3 regions of the Streptomyces sp. CA-210063 genome follow, and region 2 is predicted to be linked to each of the others. Evidence: riboswitches for the same ligand, from Rfam matches in the RefSeq annotation. Region 2 holds a riboswitch; each other region holds the start of a gene.

Region 1 (4,727 bases), 4.6 Mb from region 2:
GAGAAGTCATGTGCGACGTCAACCGGTGGGCCAGACGTTCGCATTCCGCCTCAGCGTGAACGGTGCGTGAAGCATCCGTCATCCGTCATCCGTCAGGAGGAGACAGAGGAGAGGCCCCGGGCCCCCGCCGCCCCGCATGACGAACGCCGCGCAGCCCTCATGGGGTTGCGCGGCGTCTCGGGTCCCTGCCGGCCCAACGGCCTTGCGGGGTTGCCGTTCGTTCGGGTCTTACGGGTTCAGGCCCTTGCTGCGCAGCCATGCCGCCGGGTCGATGCCGTTGGCGGAGCCGGCGGCGTGGACCTCCATGTGGAGGTGGGCGCCGGTGACGTTGCCGGTCGCGCCGACGCGGCCGATGACGTCGCCGGTGGCGACCTTCTGGCCGACGCTGACGCCGATGGAGGACTGGTGGGCGTACCAGATCTCGGTGCCGTCATCGAGGGTGAGGACGGTCTTGTAGCCGTAGGAGCCCTCATAGCCGGCCCGCGTGATGGTGCCGCTGTGGACGGCCTTGATGAGGGTGCCGGTGGGCGCGGCGAAGTCGAGGCCGGTGTGGTAGCCGGAGGACCAGTAGGGGCCGGCCTGACCGAAGGTGGAGGTGAGGGTGTACGAGGAGGTGGGAAGCGTGAACTGCTTGGCGAGGGCCTCGAGGCGCTCGGCTTCCCTCTTCGCCGCGGCCTCCTCCTCCGCCTTCTTCTTGGCGGCGGCTTCCTTCGCCTCGGCTTCCTTCTTCTCCTGGGCGGCCTGCTCGGCGGCCTTCTTCGCGGCGGCCGTCTGGGCGGCCTCGGCGGAGGCCTTGTCGAAGGCGTCCTGCTGGGACTCGGCCTGCGCCATGATGCGGGCGCGCAGCGCCTCGCCGGCGTCCGCCGTGCCCTGCTCTGTGTCGGCGGCGATCAGGCCGGCGCTGCTGAGGGGGGTGGTGGAGGCCTGCGGCTCCGCCTCCTCCTCCTTCTCCGTGTCGTCCTCGAAGACCGAACCGACGTCGGGCATCGATATGGACACCGGGGCCTTGCCGGACTGCGCGCTGGCCATACCGGCGCCGCCGACGGCGGCTATGACACCGACGCCGAGAACCGTGGAGCTGCGGGCGAGTCCGCCACGGGCGAGTCCGCCGCCCTTCTTGGCGACGCGGTGCCGGCCGCGAGCGGGGCGAATGGACTCCTCGTTGGGGTTCCACTCCTGCCAGGGGCCCTCGTTGTCGCTGTTGTAGCTGCCGTAACCGAACGTCTGGCTCTCGCCGTCGCGTTGGCTCGGTACGAACGGGGCTTCGGTCGCGGACCGGTTGGACGCCACGTGGGCGTACTCCTTTCCTTCCTTCTCGCCTACCGGGTTAGCTGACGGGTTCGGAGCAGGAAGGTCTCCTACGCGCGTAAACCTGACGTGCTGCCACGACGGTTTCCGCGCGATTCACCCCAGGGTGGTGGTTCCCCGGTTCCCTTGCGGGATTCGGCGCGTGAGCACGGAGCCGTCTCTTGTGACGGCTGGGACGACCGCGCTGCGTTATCGAACGTTAATAGACGCGAGTACTCCATTCCAAGCTGTTCTGGATGATCGTTCCGGCTTTCGCGCAGGACTTACGGGTCATGAGGGGCGGAAAACGGGCGAGTTGACCTTGCCTCTGGAGTAACAAGAGTTCTGACGGCACGTCAGTTGGTATACGGAGAAAGGTCGGGCGGACACGTTCGGTGACATCGATCGTGAACGATGTGAGAGAGACGTGTGGGGAGGCACACGGAGAGGTGCCGAGAAGGGCGCGAGAAGGGCGCGAGAAGGGCGTCAGGGGCGGCGGACCGCCAGGAGCGCCATGTCGTCCGTCGTGCGGTCGCCCGTGTGTCGGCGCACCTCCTCCGCGAGGGTTGTCAACAGGGCGCGCGGGCCGGGGAACGTACGACCGGACAGCCGCTCGGCCGGGTCGTAGAAGACGCCTCGGCCGTCGCGGGCCTCGGAGAGGCCGTCGGTGTAGAAGAGCAGCGTGGCGCCGGGCGGGAATCCGGTCTCCTCGGCGCGGTCCGGCCAGGTGCCCAGGTCGTCCATGCCGAGCGGGAGCGCGGGCTGCGGGGCCTCCACGGTGCGCAGGACGCCGTCGGCGTACAGCAGCAGTGGTGAGGGGTGGCCGCGGTTGACGATCCGGGCGCGGCCGGCGCCGTGCGGGAACTCCGCCAGTACGGCCGTGACGAACCCCTCGCGCTCCACGGCCGCGTCCCGCCGCGCCGCCTCCCGCCGCGCTCCCTCCCGGGCCAGCGCCCGTTCCAGCCGCTGGGCGACCGCTTCGAGCGTCGACTCCTGCTCGGCCGCCTCCCGGAACGCGCCGATCAGCACCGCCACCGCCGACACCGCGCCGAGCCCCTTGCCGCGCACATCGCCCACGATCAGCCGTACGCCGTGGGGGGAGTCCTGCACCGCGTACAGATCACCCCCGATCGACGCCCCGGCCTGCGCCGCCTCGTACCGCGCGGCGATCTCCAGCCCGCCGATCCGCTCCTGCGGCACCGGCAGTACGGCCCGCTGCGCCGCCTCGGCGATCTCGCGGGCGGTGGCGAGCCGGGCGTCGCTGCGGCGGACGAGGCGGTTGATGAGTACGGCCAGTACGGCGACGGTGGTCACCGTCGCGATCTCGGTGATCGCGTCCACGTGGCCCGTGTCGCCGTAGCGGATGTGTACGGCGGTGATGCCGGCGATCGAGACCACACCGGTGATCACCGTGCCGTGCAGCGAGAAGAGCGGGGCCGCCACGAGTGGCGCGGCGGTGAAGAAGGGGACCGCCGTGAACTCGCGCGGGGTGAAGTGGTCGTAGAAGAGTCCGATGGCGATCAGCAGGACCGGGATGACGCGGACGAGCGTACGGGCGTACGAGAAACGCCGGCCGACCGGCTGCCTCGCGCCCTCTCGCTGCCCCACGGATACAGGGTTCACGGGGGTGGGGTGCGGGGCCAGTCGGCGGGGCCGAGTGGGCTAGCGGGCCGGTCGCACCGGTCCGCCCCTGGCTCGTTCCCCGCGTCCTCGTTTCCGTCCCCTTCCCGTCCCCTTCCCGTCCCCTTCCCGTTTCCTCCGGGACTCAGCCGGCCGTCAGTTCGGTCAGCTCCGGCAGGGGGAGCGTGTGCTGGGTCTGGAGGACCTTCGCGCGGAGGTAGCGGACGTTGTGGGCGGTGGTGAAGACGCCCGTGGGGACGCGGTGCCGGACGCCGACACCCAGGTCACGGAGCTGCTGCCCCTTGTCGGGGTTGTTGGAGAGCAGGTCCAGCTCGTCGATGCCGAGGGCGCCCAGCATCTGGGCCGCCGCCGTGTAGTCGCGGGCGTCCTCCGGCAGTCCGAGCGCCGCGTTCGCCTCGTAGGTGTCGAGGCCCTGGTCCTGGAGGGCGTACGCGTCGAGCTTGTTGTAGAGACCGATGCCCCGGCCCTCCTGGCGGAGGTAGAGGAGGACACCGCCACGGTCGGCGATCCGCTCCACCGCCTCGCGCAGCTGCGGACCGCAGTCGCAGCGGGCCGAGCCGAAGACGTCGCCGGTCAGGCACTCGGAGTGCAGCCGGACCAGCGGGGCCGTGCCGGGCGCAGGGTCGCCGAGGACGATCGCCACGTGCTCCTGGCCGTCGACGAGGCCGTGGAAGGTGACCATTTCGGTGTCGACGCCGTAGCCGTCGTGGAAACGCAGCGGTACCCGGACGCGGGCACGCGGGGTGGCAGCGGGAAAGTCGGGCATGCGGGTTCTCCGGTCCTGGTGCGGGTGCCGCCGTGCTTCAGATTTGAAGCACCACGCTCGGCAGGACTCTAACCCCTGCTTCAAATTTCAAGCAACCCGTTTTGAGGTGCCTCACATTCCCGCAACACAGGGAACTCGCGGTGGGCCTACTGACCGGCCTGGCTCGACGGACACGCACGGCGGCGCCACGGCAGGTCGTCGGAGCCGGTGGCCCGGGGAGCGCCGCCCTGGATCGCCGTCGCGATGGACGCGCAGATCTCCTCGAACTGGCCGATCTGCTCGGGGCTGAGGTGGTCGAAGACGGCCTTGCGGACCGTCTCGACATGGCCCGGCGCCGTCCGCTCCAGCAGGGCCATGCCCTCGTCGGTGAGCACGGCGACACTGCCCCGCTTGTCCCACTGGCAGTCCTCGCGCCGCACCACGCCGTCCTTCTCCAGCCGGGTCACGGCGTACGTCAGACGGCTGCGCGTGATCTTCAGGCGCTCGGCGACATCGGTCATCCGCATCCGGCGGTCCGGCGCCTCGGAGAGGGCGGACAGCACGGAGTAGTAGAGGTGCGGCAGACCGGCTTCCTGCTGAAGCTGCCGGTCGAGCGCGTCCTCCAGGAGGGAGCTCGCGGCCACGTAGGCGCGCCAGGCACGCTGTTCCTCGGGGGTGAGCCAGCGGGTCGTCATACGTACAGTGTAGTTATTGTTTAAAACTTGAACCAAGCCCACCGCCATCACGGTCACCGTCAGGGAGCGCGTCCATGCCCCAGCCCTACGTCCTGTTGTCCGCCGCCGTCTCCCTCGACGGCTTTCTGGACGACACCGGGCCCGAACGGCTGCTGCTCTCGGGCCCGGCCGACTTCGACCGGGTCGACGAGGTGCGCGCGGCCAGCGACGCCATCCTGATCGGCGCCGGCACCCTGCGCACCGACAACCCCCGGCTGCTGGTCAACTCCCCCGAGCGCCGCGCGGCCCGCGTCGCCGCCGGGCTCCCGGAGTACCCGCTGAAGGTCACGGTCAGCGCGTCCGGCGATCTGGATCCGGCG
Region 2 (4,727 bases):
TCGGCGCGGCCACACCGGGCACCAGCATCTGCCCTGGGTCGCCCTCGACACCGACGCCACCGAGGAGCGCGGCGAGGTCTACGGCTGCGCCCTCGGCTGGTCGGGGTCCTGGCGGATCGCGGTCGCCCAACTCCCGGACGCGCGCGTGCAGATCACCGGGGGCGCCGGATACGACGAGTCCGGTCTGCTGCGGCTGGAGACGGGCGAGACGTTCACCACGCCGCTCTTCGCCGGCCTGTGGAGCGACGGCGGCTTCGGCGGGGCGAGCCGCGCCTGGCACACGTACCAGCGGACGTACGTCATCCCGGACGCGGATCAGGACCGGCCGGTGCTCTTCAACTCCTGGGAAGCCACCGAGTTCGACATCTCGGAGGAGCAGCAGGGGACGCTCGCGCGGCGGGCGGCGGCCATGGGGGTCGAGCTGTTCGTGGTGGACGACGGCTGGTTCGGGACGCGCACCAGTGACCGGGCCGGGCTCGGTGACTGGACCCCCAACCCCGACCGCTTCCCGAAGGGGCTGACGCCGCTCGCCGACTATGTGCACGCCCTCGGTATGCAGTTCGGTATCTGGGTCGAGCCCGAGATGGTCAATCCGGACAGCGAGTTGTACCGGTCGCACCCCGAATGGGCCCAGTTCCAACCGGGACGAAAGCGGACGGAGCTGCGCAATCAGCTCGTACTCAATCTCGCGCGCGAGGATGTTCAGGAATATCTCTGGGAGCAGTTGAACGGGCTCCTCTCCAGCGCGCCGATCGACTATGTGAAGTGGGACTTCAACCGCTGCTTCACGGATGCCGGCTGGCCCGGTGAGCCGTACCCGCAGAAGCTGTGGGTCGAGCACGTGCACGCTTTCTACGCCTTGCTGGACCGGCTGCGGGCCGCGCACCCGGGGGTGGCGTTCGAGTCCTGCTCGGGCGGCGGCGGTCGTATCGACCTCGGGGTGATGGCGCGGACGGACCAGGTGTGGACCTCGGACAACACCGACCCGCTCGACCGGCTCGCCATCCAGCACGGCTTCAGTCAGGTCCACCCGGCCCGGATCATGGCCGCCTGGGTCACCGACAGCCCGAACAATCAGCTCAACGGCCGGGTCAGCTCGCTGCGCTTCCGCTTCGTCAGTGCCATGGCGGGGGTGCTCGGCGTCGGCGGCGACCTCACCGAGTGGACCGAGGAGGAGCTGGCCGAGGCGCGGGACTGGGTGGAGCTGTACAAGGAGATCCGGCCGGTCGTGCAGCGCGGCGACCTCTATCGGCTGAGGCCGCCGACGGGAGGGCTGAGCGCCGTGCAGTACGTCCATGGCGACGAGGTCGTCGTCCTGGCCTGGCTCCAGGCCCAGCATTACGGCGAGCCGCTCGCGCCGCTCCGGCTGCGAGGCCTCGACCCGGCAGAAACGTATGAGTGCCGCGAAACGGGCGAAATGCACCGAGGTGCGGTGCTGTTGCATCACGGGCTGCGGACGGGGCTGCGCGGTGACTTCGATGCGACAGTTATCCGCCTGCGTCGCACTTGAGTGAACTGTCCGAAATAGAGCTGTAATTCCAACAAGCCCCGGAATAAAGCCTACTGGGCCGTAGGTGGGTGAGCAGCGTCATATTCGTGACGTTCCGTTGCCGTCATGTTCACGTAATTCGTATGTGTTTCCAGGGCGGTTGCAAAATGCCGAAGGACGGTCTTTTACGGAGCGTAATCATGAATTGATGTAAGGATCAGGGAGGAAGACGCACAGGAAGTCCCAATGGTTGTCTCTGTGGGCACAAGTCGCTTACGTTCGGCGTCAATCCGGACGGACGCCCAATCCTGCCGCCGACCGGAGCCGCGTACCGACCTGATCCACGGCAGGAGCGGGGGACCCACAGGAATTACCGCCTGTTCCGGTCTCCGGAACGGCTAGGGGTTAAGCCGTGCGCAAGCACGGCCGGGCATCTCCAGTCCGCACCCGACAGCTCACCTCGCAGGCGCCGGAGAGGAATTCGCCCATGCCCGCGAAGGGTAAGCACCGCCGTCCGAAGTCCCAGCGTTTCACCCGCTCCATCGCCGCCGCAGGGACCGGGGGCGCGGCGCTCGCACTGCCGCTGATCGGAGCCGCAGGCGCTCATGCCGCGACCCCGACGGCCGCCGTTTCCGGTGTTTCGGAGAAGACGGCCACGATCGCCGCCGAGAAGGCCACGGCCGAGGCGAGCGCGCGGATGGAGCAGGCCGAGAAGGCCGCGCAGGCGGAGAGGACCGCCACCAAGAAGGCGGCGGCCAAGACCTACTCGGTGAAGGTCGGCGACTACCTCGCGAAGATCGCGGACGAGCAGGACGTCGAGGGCGGCTGGAAGCGGCTCTACTCGGACAACCGTGCGGCGATCGGCTCCGACCCGTCGCTCATCCACCCGGGCCTCAAGCTCAGCATCGGCGCCCGGGCCGCGTCGAGCGGTACACCGGAGTCGTCGACGAAGACCCAGTCGTCGCAGTCCTCGAAGCCCTCCCAGTCGTCGAAGTCCTCCGACTCCTCGGCGAAGGAGACGACGGAGGCGAAGGACACCCAGGCGTCGACCTCCACGTCGAGCGGCCAGTCCTCGTCGTCCAACAGCTCAGGCTTCAGCGTGCCCATCCAGGGCGCCACCGTCGGCACCGCGTACAAGACCGCCGGCAGCATGTGGTCCAGCGGCTACCACACCGGCGTCGACTTCGTGGCCCCGACCGGGACCAGCCTCAAGGCCGTGGGCGCGGGCACCGTCGTCTCCGCCGACTGGGGCGGCGCGTACGGCAACCAGGTCGTCATCAAGCTCGCCGACGGCTACTACGCCCAGTACGCCCATCTGTCCTCGATCTCCGTCTCCGCGGGCCAGTCCGTGAGCGGCGGCCAGCAGATCGGCCTCTCCGGCGCGACCGGCAACGTCACCGGGCCGCACCTGCACTTCGAGATCCGCACCACCCCCAATTACGGTGCGGACATCGACCCGCTGGCGTACCTGCGGTCGAAGGGCGTCAGCGTCTGACGCACCGCCGTTCCACGTAGGCCGGACCCCATGATCCCCGGGGTCCGGCCTTCGTCGTCGGCCGACGACCACTGCGCGGGTCGCCGATGCCGAATGCGCCTGTCCCGAGTCAAGGGGGGCGGCACCACCTTCACCTTCGTCACCGACGGCATCCACAGCGCCCTCGCCCAGGCGAAGGCCGCCGCCGGGGACAGGAGCGCCGACATCGCGGGCGGGGCGAGCACGGTACGGCCGTACCTCGAGGAGGGGCTCATCGACGAGCTGCAGTTGCATGTGGTGCCCGCGCTCCTCGGACACCCCTCGCCTCCCATCTCAAGTACCGCTTCGTGGATCGAAGTCTCGACAGTCGTGCGACGGTGAGGACACAGTGATCCGCAAGCGAACAGAAGGAGCGTCATGACCACTCGCAGAGCCTTCGGAGTCCTCGCGGCCGGTGCCGCTCTCGCGGCATTCGCCCCGGCCACGGTCGCGAACGCGAGGTCGAGCACGAGTGCGTCCCCGCGTCCCCGCCGCGGTCGGCTGATCGCGGCGGACGACTTCCGGCACGGACTCGGGCAGTGGGCCGTGGAGTTGGAGAAGGGCGGTGCGGTCACGGCCTCGCGTGGGGTGCTGGAGGTGGATGTGCCGGCCGGGGCGACGGTGTGGTTCAAGCGGAGGCTGGAAGGGCCGTACGTCATCGAGTACACGGCCACCCCGGTCTCCGAGGGTGGCGTCAATGATCGGGTCTCCGATCTCAACAACTTCTGGAACGCCGTCGACGTGCGGTCGCCCGACGATCTCTTCGCCACTCCGCGCGGCGGTGCGCTTGCCGAGTACGACTATCTGAAGACGTACTACTCCGGCTACGGGGCCAACTACAACACCACGACGCGGCTGCGCCGGTACGTCGGTGAGGCGGGCGTTCGGCCGCTGATCTACGACTACACCGAGCCGCTGCTCGTCGCGAACGAGCCGAATCGTGTGCGGATCGTCTCGGACGGGTCCACCGTGCGGTGGTGGAACAACGGGCGGCTCGTGTTCGACTACGCCGATCCCGACCCGTACACGGGTGGGCATTTCGCCTTCCGGACCACGTGGAGTCACTTCCGGATCGAGGGCTTCCGGGTGTGGAGATCGGTCGGTGGCCGCTGAGTGGTCGAAGGGGTCGGGGTGGCGGTGGGTCCCCATCCCGACCTGCTGTATTCCGGGTTGACCAATACTTGACACGTGGTCTATCTCACCGTCCGTCAACCCCTTATTACGGTCGCGTAGGTCACATCGGAAGGTGAATCATGGGCCGATGTGGCAGACGATTCGAATGACAGCAGATCAATGATCGGGTCGTACGTGGCGGTGGGGGACAGCTTCACCGAGGGCGTCGGCGACCCCGGGCCCGATGGGCGGTTCGTCGGCTGGGCCGACCGGTTCGCGGTGCTTCTCGCGGACCGGGTGCCAGAGGGCGACTTCGACTACACCAACCTCGCCGTGCGCGGGAAACTCCTCGACCAGGTCGTCGAGGACCAGGTGCCGCGCGCGCTGGAGCTCGCGCCGGATCTCATTTCCTTCTGCGCGGGCGGCAACGACATCATCCGGCCCGGCACCGACCCCGACGAGGTCGCCGAGCGCTTCGAGCGGGCGGTCTCGACGCTCACCTCGGCCATCGGCACCGTCATGGTGACCACCGGGTTCGATACGCGCGATGTGCCTGTGCTCCGGCATCTGCGTGGCAAGATCGCCACGTACAACGGGCATGTGCGGGCCATC
Region 3 (4,727 bases), 1.5 Mb from region 2:
TGCCGGACGCCTGTGCGAGCGTCTCGTGGAACCAGCCGCCCAGGGAGCGCAGATCCTCGCTGTTGCCCCGCCTGGCGCGCTCCTGGCCCAGTCTGACCAGGCCGCGCAGCACCTTGAGGTGCGCCTCCGTGCGGCGCTGCGCGGCGCGGGCGGCGCCCAGCGGCTCCAGCAGCATGCGCATCTCCAGCAGGTCGGCGGCCTCCTGCTCGGTCGGCTCGGCGACACACGCGCCCGCGTGCCGACGGGTCACGACGAAGCCCTCGGCCTCCAGCGTGCGCAGCGCCTCGCGCACGGGGACGCGGCTGACGCCGTACCGGCGGGCGAGCAGTTCCTCGGTGAGGCGGCTGCCGCGCTCGTAGACACCCGCGACGATGTCATCACGGATCGCCGTGCATACCGAGTGCGCCGGAATACGCATGACCGACCTCCGCCTTAATCCCCGTGAAACGTCGATGATTGACGTGTGTTCCAGCGACTCTATTGCAGTGAGCCGGAATTTCCGATGCCGGACCGGAATCCAGGGATATTTTTTGGACAGGAGGTACGTCACAACGCGGAAAGCCCCGGCTCGGTGAGCCGGGGCCTCGGGGTGAGCGCCGGAGCGTCAGACGTTCACGCCGTGCGAGCGCAGATACGCGACGGGGTCGATGTCCGAGCCGTACTCGGCCGTCGTGCGTGCCTCGAAGTGCAGGTGCGCGCCGGTGACGTTGCCGGTCGCCCCGGAGAGGCCTATCTGCTGGCCGGGGGTGACCGTCTGGCCGACGGAGACGCCGATGGACGACAGGTGGCCGTACTGGGTGTACGTGCCGTCGTTCATCTTGATCACGATGTTGTTGCCGTACGCGCCGCCCCAGCCCGCCTCGAGGACGATGCCGGAGCCGACCGCGTGGACGGCGGTACCGGACGCGGCGTGGAAGTCGACGCCGGTGTGGCTGCCGGAGGACCAGACGGCGCCGCCGGCCTTGTAGCCGGTGGAGATGTACGAGCCGCTGATCGGGGAGACATAGGCGTTGAGGCGCTCACGCTCAGCGGCGCGGGCGGCACGCGCCTCGACCTCCTCGCGCTCCTCGGCGGCGGCCCGTTCCTGCTCGGCCTTCTCGGCGGCGGCCTTCCTGGCCTCCTCCTGCGCCTTCTTCTTGACGGCAGCCACCTCGGCGGCCTGCTGCTGCGCGGCGGCCTGGGCGTCCACCTGGTCGGCGACCGTGTCGCCGAGGACGATGATCTGGTTCAGGCCGGTCTGCTCGACGGCGGGCTCCTCCGCGGCGAGCGCGGGAGCGGCCAGGGTGCCGATGACACCGGTGGTGGTGAGTGCGGCGACGCCCACGTTCCTCGTGGTCGTGCGCTTCACACGGCCGGGGCGGCGGTGCTTCCCGGGGGCGCGGGTGAACGCCATGAAGTGGCTGGTCCTTTCCTTCCCTCTCGCCTACCGGGTTAGCTGACGGGTTCGGAGCAGGAAGGTCTCCTACGGCTGCCCCTCGTTTCGCGTCGCTCGCGAAGGGCACCCGATTCACCCCAGGGACTGCGATGGGTCCCCGGCTCCCCTGGCTCGCGCCGTACGGGGACTCGGCGATGACTGTCCGGTGCCGCGGCTGCGGCGCACTGCTGACGAACAGCCGGACCGACGCTAAGTGGGCCGCCTTCGAAATAACAAACGGATCACGGGATTTGTTGCCTACGCCACAGGTCAGACACGCAACCTCCGCCATCAATACGGACAAACGAGGGCCCTGGTGACTCTTCCGTCACCAGGGCCCCTGAGGCACGCGTCCCTTTGTCCGGGTTCTCCTCGGACTTCTACTCGGCCGGTACGACGGTGACTTCGCCGATGCCGAGGGCCCTGACCGGCTCCTCGATCTGCTCGGCGTCGCCGACGAGGACGGTCACCAGTCGGTCCACCGGGAAGGCGCTCACGGCGGCCGCGGTGGCCTCCACCGTGCCGGTGGCGGCGAGTTGGCGGTACAGCGTCGACTGGTAGTCGTCCGGCAGGTACTGCTCGACCTGGTCGGCCAGCGTGCTCGCCACGGCCGCGGCCGTCTCGAACTTGAGGGGGGCGACCCCGACGAGGTTCTGCACGGCGACGTCCCGCTCGGCGTCGGTCAGGCCCTCGGCGGCGAGGGTGCGCAGCACCGTCCACAGGTCCTCGAGCGCCGGGCCGGTGTTCGGGGTGTCGACGGAGCCGCTGATGGCCAGCATCGCGGCGCCCGAGCCGTCGGGCGCGGAGCGCAGCACCTGGCCGAACGCGCGCACGCCGTAGGTGTAGCCCTTCTCCTCGCGCAGGACACGGTCCAGGCGGGAGGTGAGGGTGCCGCCGAGGCAGTAGGTGCCGAGCACCTGGGCCGGCCACACGCGGTCGTGCCGGTCGGCGCCCACCCGGCCGATGAGCAGCTGGGTCTGGACGGAGCCGGGGCGGTCCACGATGATCACCCGTCCGGTGTCGTCGGCGGTGACCGACGGCACGGGGCGCGGCTTGGCCGGGGAGCCTGTCCAGGCGCCCAGGGTGTCGCCCAGCACCGCGTCGAGGTCGACGCCGGTGAGGTCGCCGACGACCACGGCGGTGGCCGTGGAGGGGCGTACGTGCCTCTCGTAGAAGGCGCGTACGGCCGCGGAGTCGATGCCCTCGACGGTCTCCTCGGTGCCCTGGCGGGGGCGGGACATCCGCGAGTCGGCCGGGAACAACTGCCTGGAGAGCTCCTTCGCGGCCCGGCGGCCCGGGTTGGCGGTCTCATGCGGGATCTCGTCGAGCCGGTTGGCCACCAGCCGCTCGATCTCGCTGTCCTCGAACGCGGGTGCCCGCAGCGCGTCGGCGAGCAGACCGAGCGCCTTCGCCAGCCGTGACACGGGCACCTCGAGGGACAGCCGTACGCCGGGGTGGTCGGCGTGCGAGTCGAGGGTGGCGCCGCAGCGCTCCAGCTCGGCGGCGAACTCCTCGGCGGTGTGCTTGTCGGTGCCCTCGGAGAAGGCCCTGGTCATGATGGTGGCGACGCCGTCCAGGCCGACGGGCTCGGCCTCCAGGGGCGCGTCGAGGAGGACTTCGACGGCGACGACCTGCTGGCCGGGGCGGTGGCAGCGCAGCACGGTCAGGCCGTTGTCCAGGGTGCCGCGCTCGGGCGCGGGGAACGCCCAGGGCCTGGCCTCGCCGGCCTGGGGCTGCGGGTGGAAGTCCATGGTCGCGAGCTCGGTCACTTCGCCGACTCCTCGTTCTCGTCGGTGGTGGCGGTGGCCTCCGCCACGGCGGCTTCCTCTTCGTCGCCCTCTTCGCCGTCGACGGGCTCGTAGACGAGTACCGCGCGGTTGTCGGGCCGCAGGCGGGCCTTGGCGATCTCCTGGACCTCGTCGGCCGTCACTTCGAGGACGCGGTCGACGGCGGTGAGGGCGAGCTTCGGGTCGCCGAACAGGACCGCGAACCGGCACAGTTCGTCGGCGCGGCCCGCGACCGTGCCGAGCCGGTCCAGCCACTCGCGCTCCAGCTGGGCCTGGGCACGCTCCATCTCCTCCGCCGTGGGACCCTCCGCGGCGAACCGGGCCAGCTCCTCGTCGACGGCGGCCTCGATGACGGGCACCTCGACATCGCCCGAGGTCTTCACGTCCAGCCACGCCACGGAGGGCGCGCCGGCCAGCCGCAACAGGCCGAACCCGGCCGTCACGGCCGTGCGGTCACGGCGTACGAGCCGGTTGTACAGGCGGGAGGACTCGCCGCCGCCGAGGATCGTGAGCGCCAGGTCGGCCGCGTCGCACGCGCGCGTGCCGTCCTCGGGCAGCCGGTAGGCGGCCATCAACGCGCGCGCGGGCACCTTCTCCTCGACGACCTCGCGCAGCTGCTCGCCGATGATGTCGGGGAGTGTGCCGTCACGGGGCTCGGGCTTGCCGTCGTACGCCGGGATGGAGCCGAAGTACTTCTCGATCCACGCGAGCGTCTGCTCCGGGTCGATGTCGCCGACGACCGAGAGGACGGCGTTGTTGGGCGCGTAGTAGGTGCGGAAGAACTGGCGAGCGTCCTCCAGGCTGGCCGCCGACAGGTCCTCCATCGAGCCGATGGGGGTGTGACGGTAGGGGTGGCCCTCCGGGTAGGCCAGGCGGAAGATCTTCTCGAAGACGGTGCCGTACGGCACGTTGTCGTACCGCTGCCGGCGCTCGTTCTTGACGACGTCCCGCTGGTTGTCCAGGTTCTTCTGGTCGAGCGCGACCAGCAGGCTGCCCATGCGGTCCGCCTCCAGCCACAGCGCGAGCTCCAGCTGGTGGGTGGGCATGGTCTCGAAGTAGTTGGTGCGCTCCCAGCTCGTCGTGCCGTTCAGCGAACCGCCGGCGCCCTGGACCAGCTCGAAGTGACCGTTGCCCGGGACCTGCTTCGAACCCTGGAACATCAGGTGCTCGAAGAGGTGGGCGAGGCCGGTGCGGCCCTCGACCTCGTGGCGCGAGCCGACGTCGTACCAGAGGCACACCGCGGCGACCGGGGTCAGGTGGTCCTCGGAGAGCACCACGCGCAGGCCGTTGTCCAGGCGGTGCTCCTTCACTGTCAGGCCTTCGGAGCCTGCCTCGGCTGTGGCCGTGTGACCCATGGGCATGTACATCCCTTCGCTGGCGAGAGCGGTCGGTGAAAACCGCGGTTGTCCTGCCGTTCCTGCCACTGTATGCAAGCGCGCGGGCCCTCGGATAAGTTCCCGGACGACGTACGCCGAGGGCGAGAGCGGGGTCGCAGTCGGCGGGAAGTGGTTACAGTCGGCGCACGC

The links. A riboswitch is a leader RNA that binds a small molecule or an ion and turns the genes downstream of it on or off. The one in region 2 is predicted to bind cyclic di-AMP.
Region 1: linked by a shared signal. The riboswitch ahead of JIX56_RS24790 (M23 family metallopeptidase) and the one ahead of JIX56_RS04580 (M23 family metallopeptidase) in region 2 are both predicted to bind cyclic di-AMP.
Region 3: linked by a shared signal. The riboswitch ahead of JIX56_RS11105 (M23 family metallopeptidase) and the one ahead of JIX56_RS04580 (M23 family metallopeptidase) in region 2 are both predicted to bind cyclic di-AMP.

The regions. Positions count from the first base shown of each region.
Region 1 is NZ_CP102512.1:5,684,175-5,688,901, reverse strand. Features, by position in the region: gene JIX56_RS24795 (aldo/keto reductase) at 1-10, opposite strand, end outside; gene JIX56_RS24790 (M23 family metallopeptidase) at 229-1,290, opposite strand; cyclic di-AMP (ydaO/yuaA leader) riboswitch at 1,302-1,459, opposite strand; gene JIX56_RS24785 (PP2C family protein-serine/threonine phosphatase) at 1,774-2,895, opposite strand; gene JIX56_RS24780 (GTP cyclohydrolase II) at 3,053-3,694, opposite strand; gene JIX56_RS24775 (MarR family winged helix-turn-helix transcriptional regulator) at 3,841-4,368, opposite strand; gene JIX56_RS24770 (dihydrofolate reductase family protein) at 4,443-4,727, shown strand, end outside.
Region 2 is NZ_CP102512.1:1,045,112-1,049,838, reverse strand. Features, by position in the region: gene JIX56_RS04585 (alpha-galactosidase) at 1-1,510, shown strand, start outside; cyclic di-AMP (ydaO/yuaA leader) riboswitch at 1,813-1,971, shown strand; gene JIX56_RS04580 (M23 family metallopeptidase) at 1,977-2,984, shown strand; partial or broken gene JIX56_RS04575 (dihydrofolate reductase family protein) at 3,075-3,278, shown strand; gene JIX56_RS04570 (DUF1080 domain-containing protein) at 3,381-4,115, shown strand; gene JIX56_RS04565 (SGNH/GDSL hydrolase family protein) at 4,296-4,727, shown strand, end outside.
Region 3 is NZ_CP102512.1:2,565,014-2,569,740, forward strand. Features, by position in the region: gene JIX56_RS11100 (GntR family transcriptional regulator) at 1-418, opposite strand, end outside; gene JIX56_RS11105 (M23 family metallopeptidase) at 605-1,393, opposite strand; cyclic di-AMP (ydaO/yuaA leader) riboswitch at 1,406-1,579, opposite strand; gene JIX56_RS11110 (M16 family metallopeptidase) at 1,795-3,183, opposite strand; gene JIX56_RS11115 (M16 family metallopeptidase) at 3,180-4,562, opposite strand.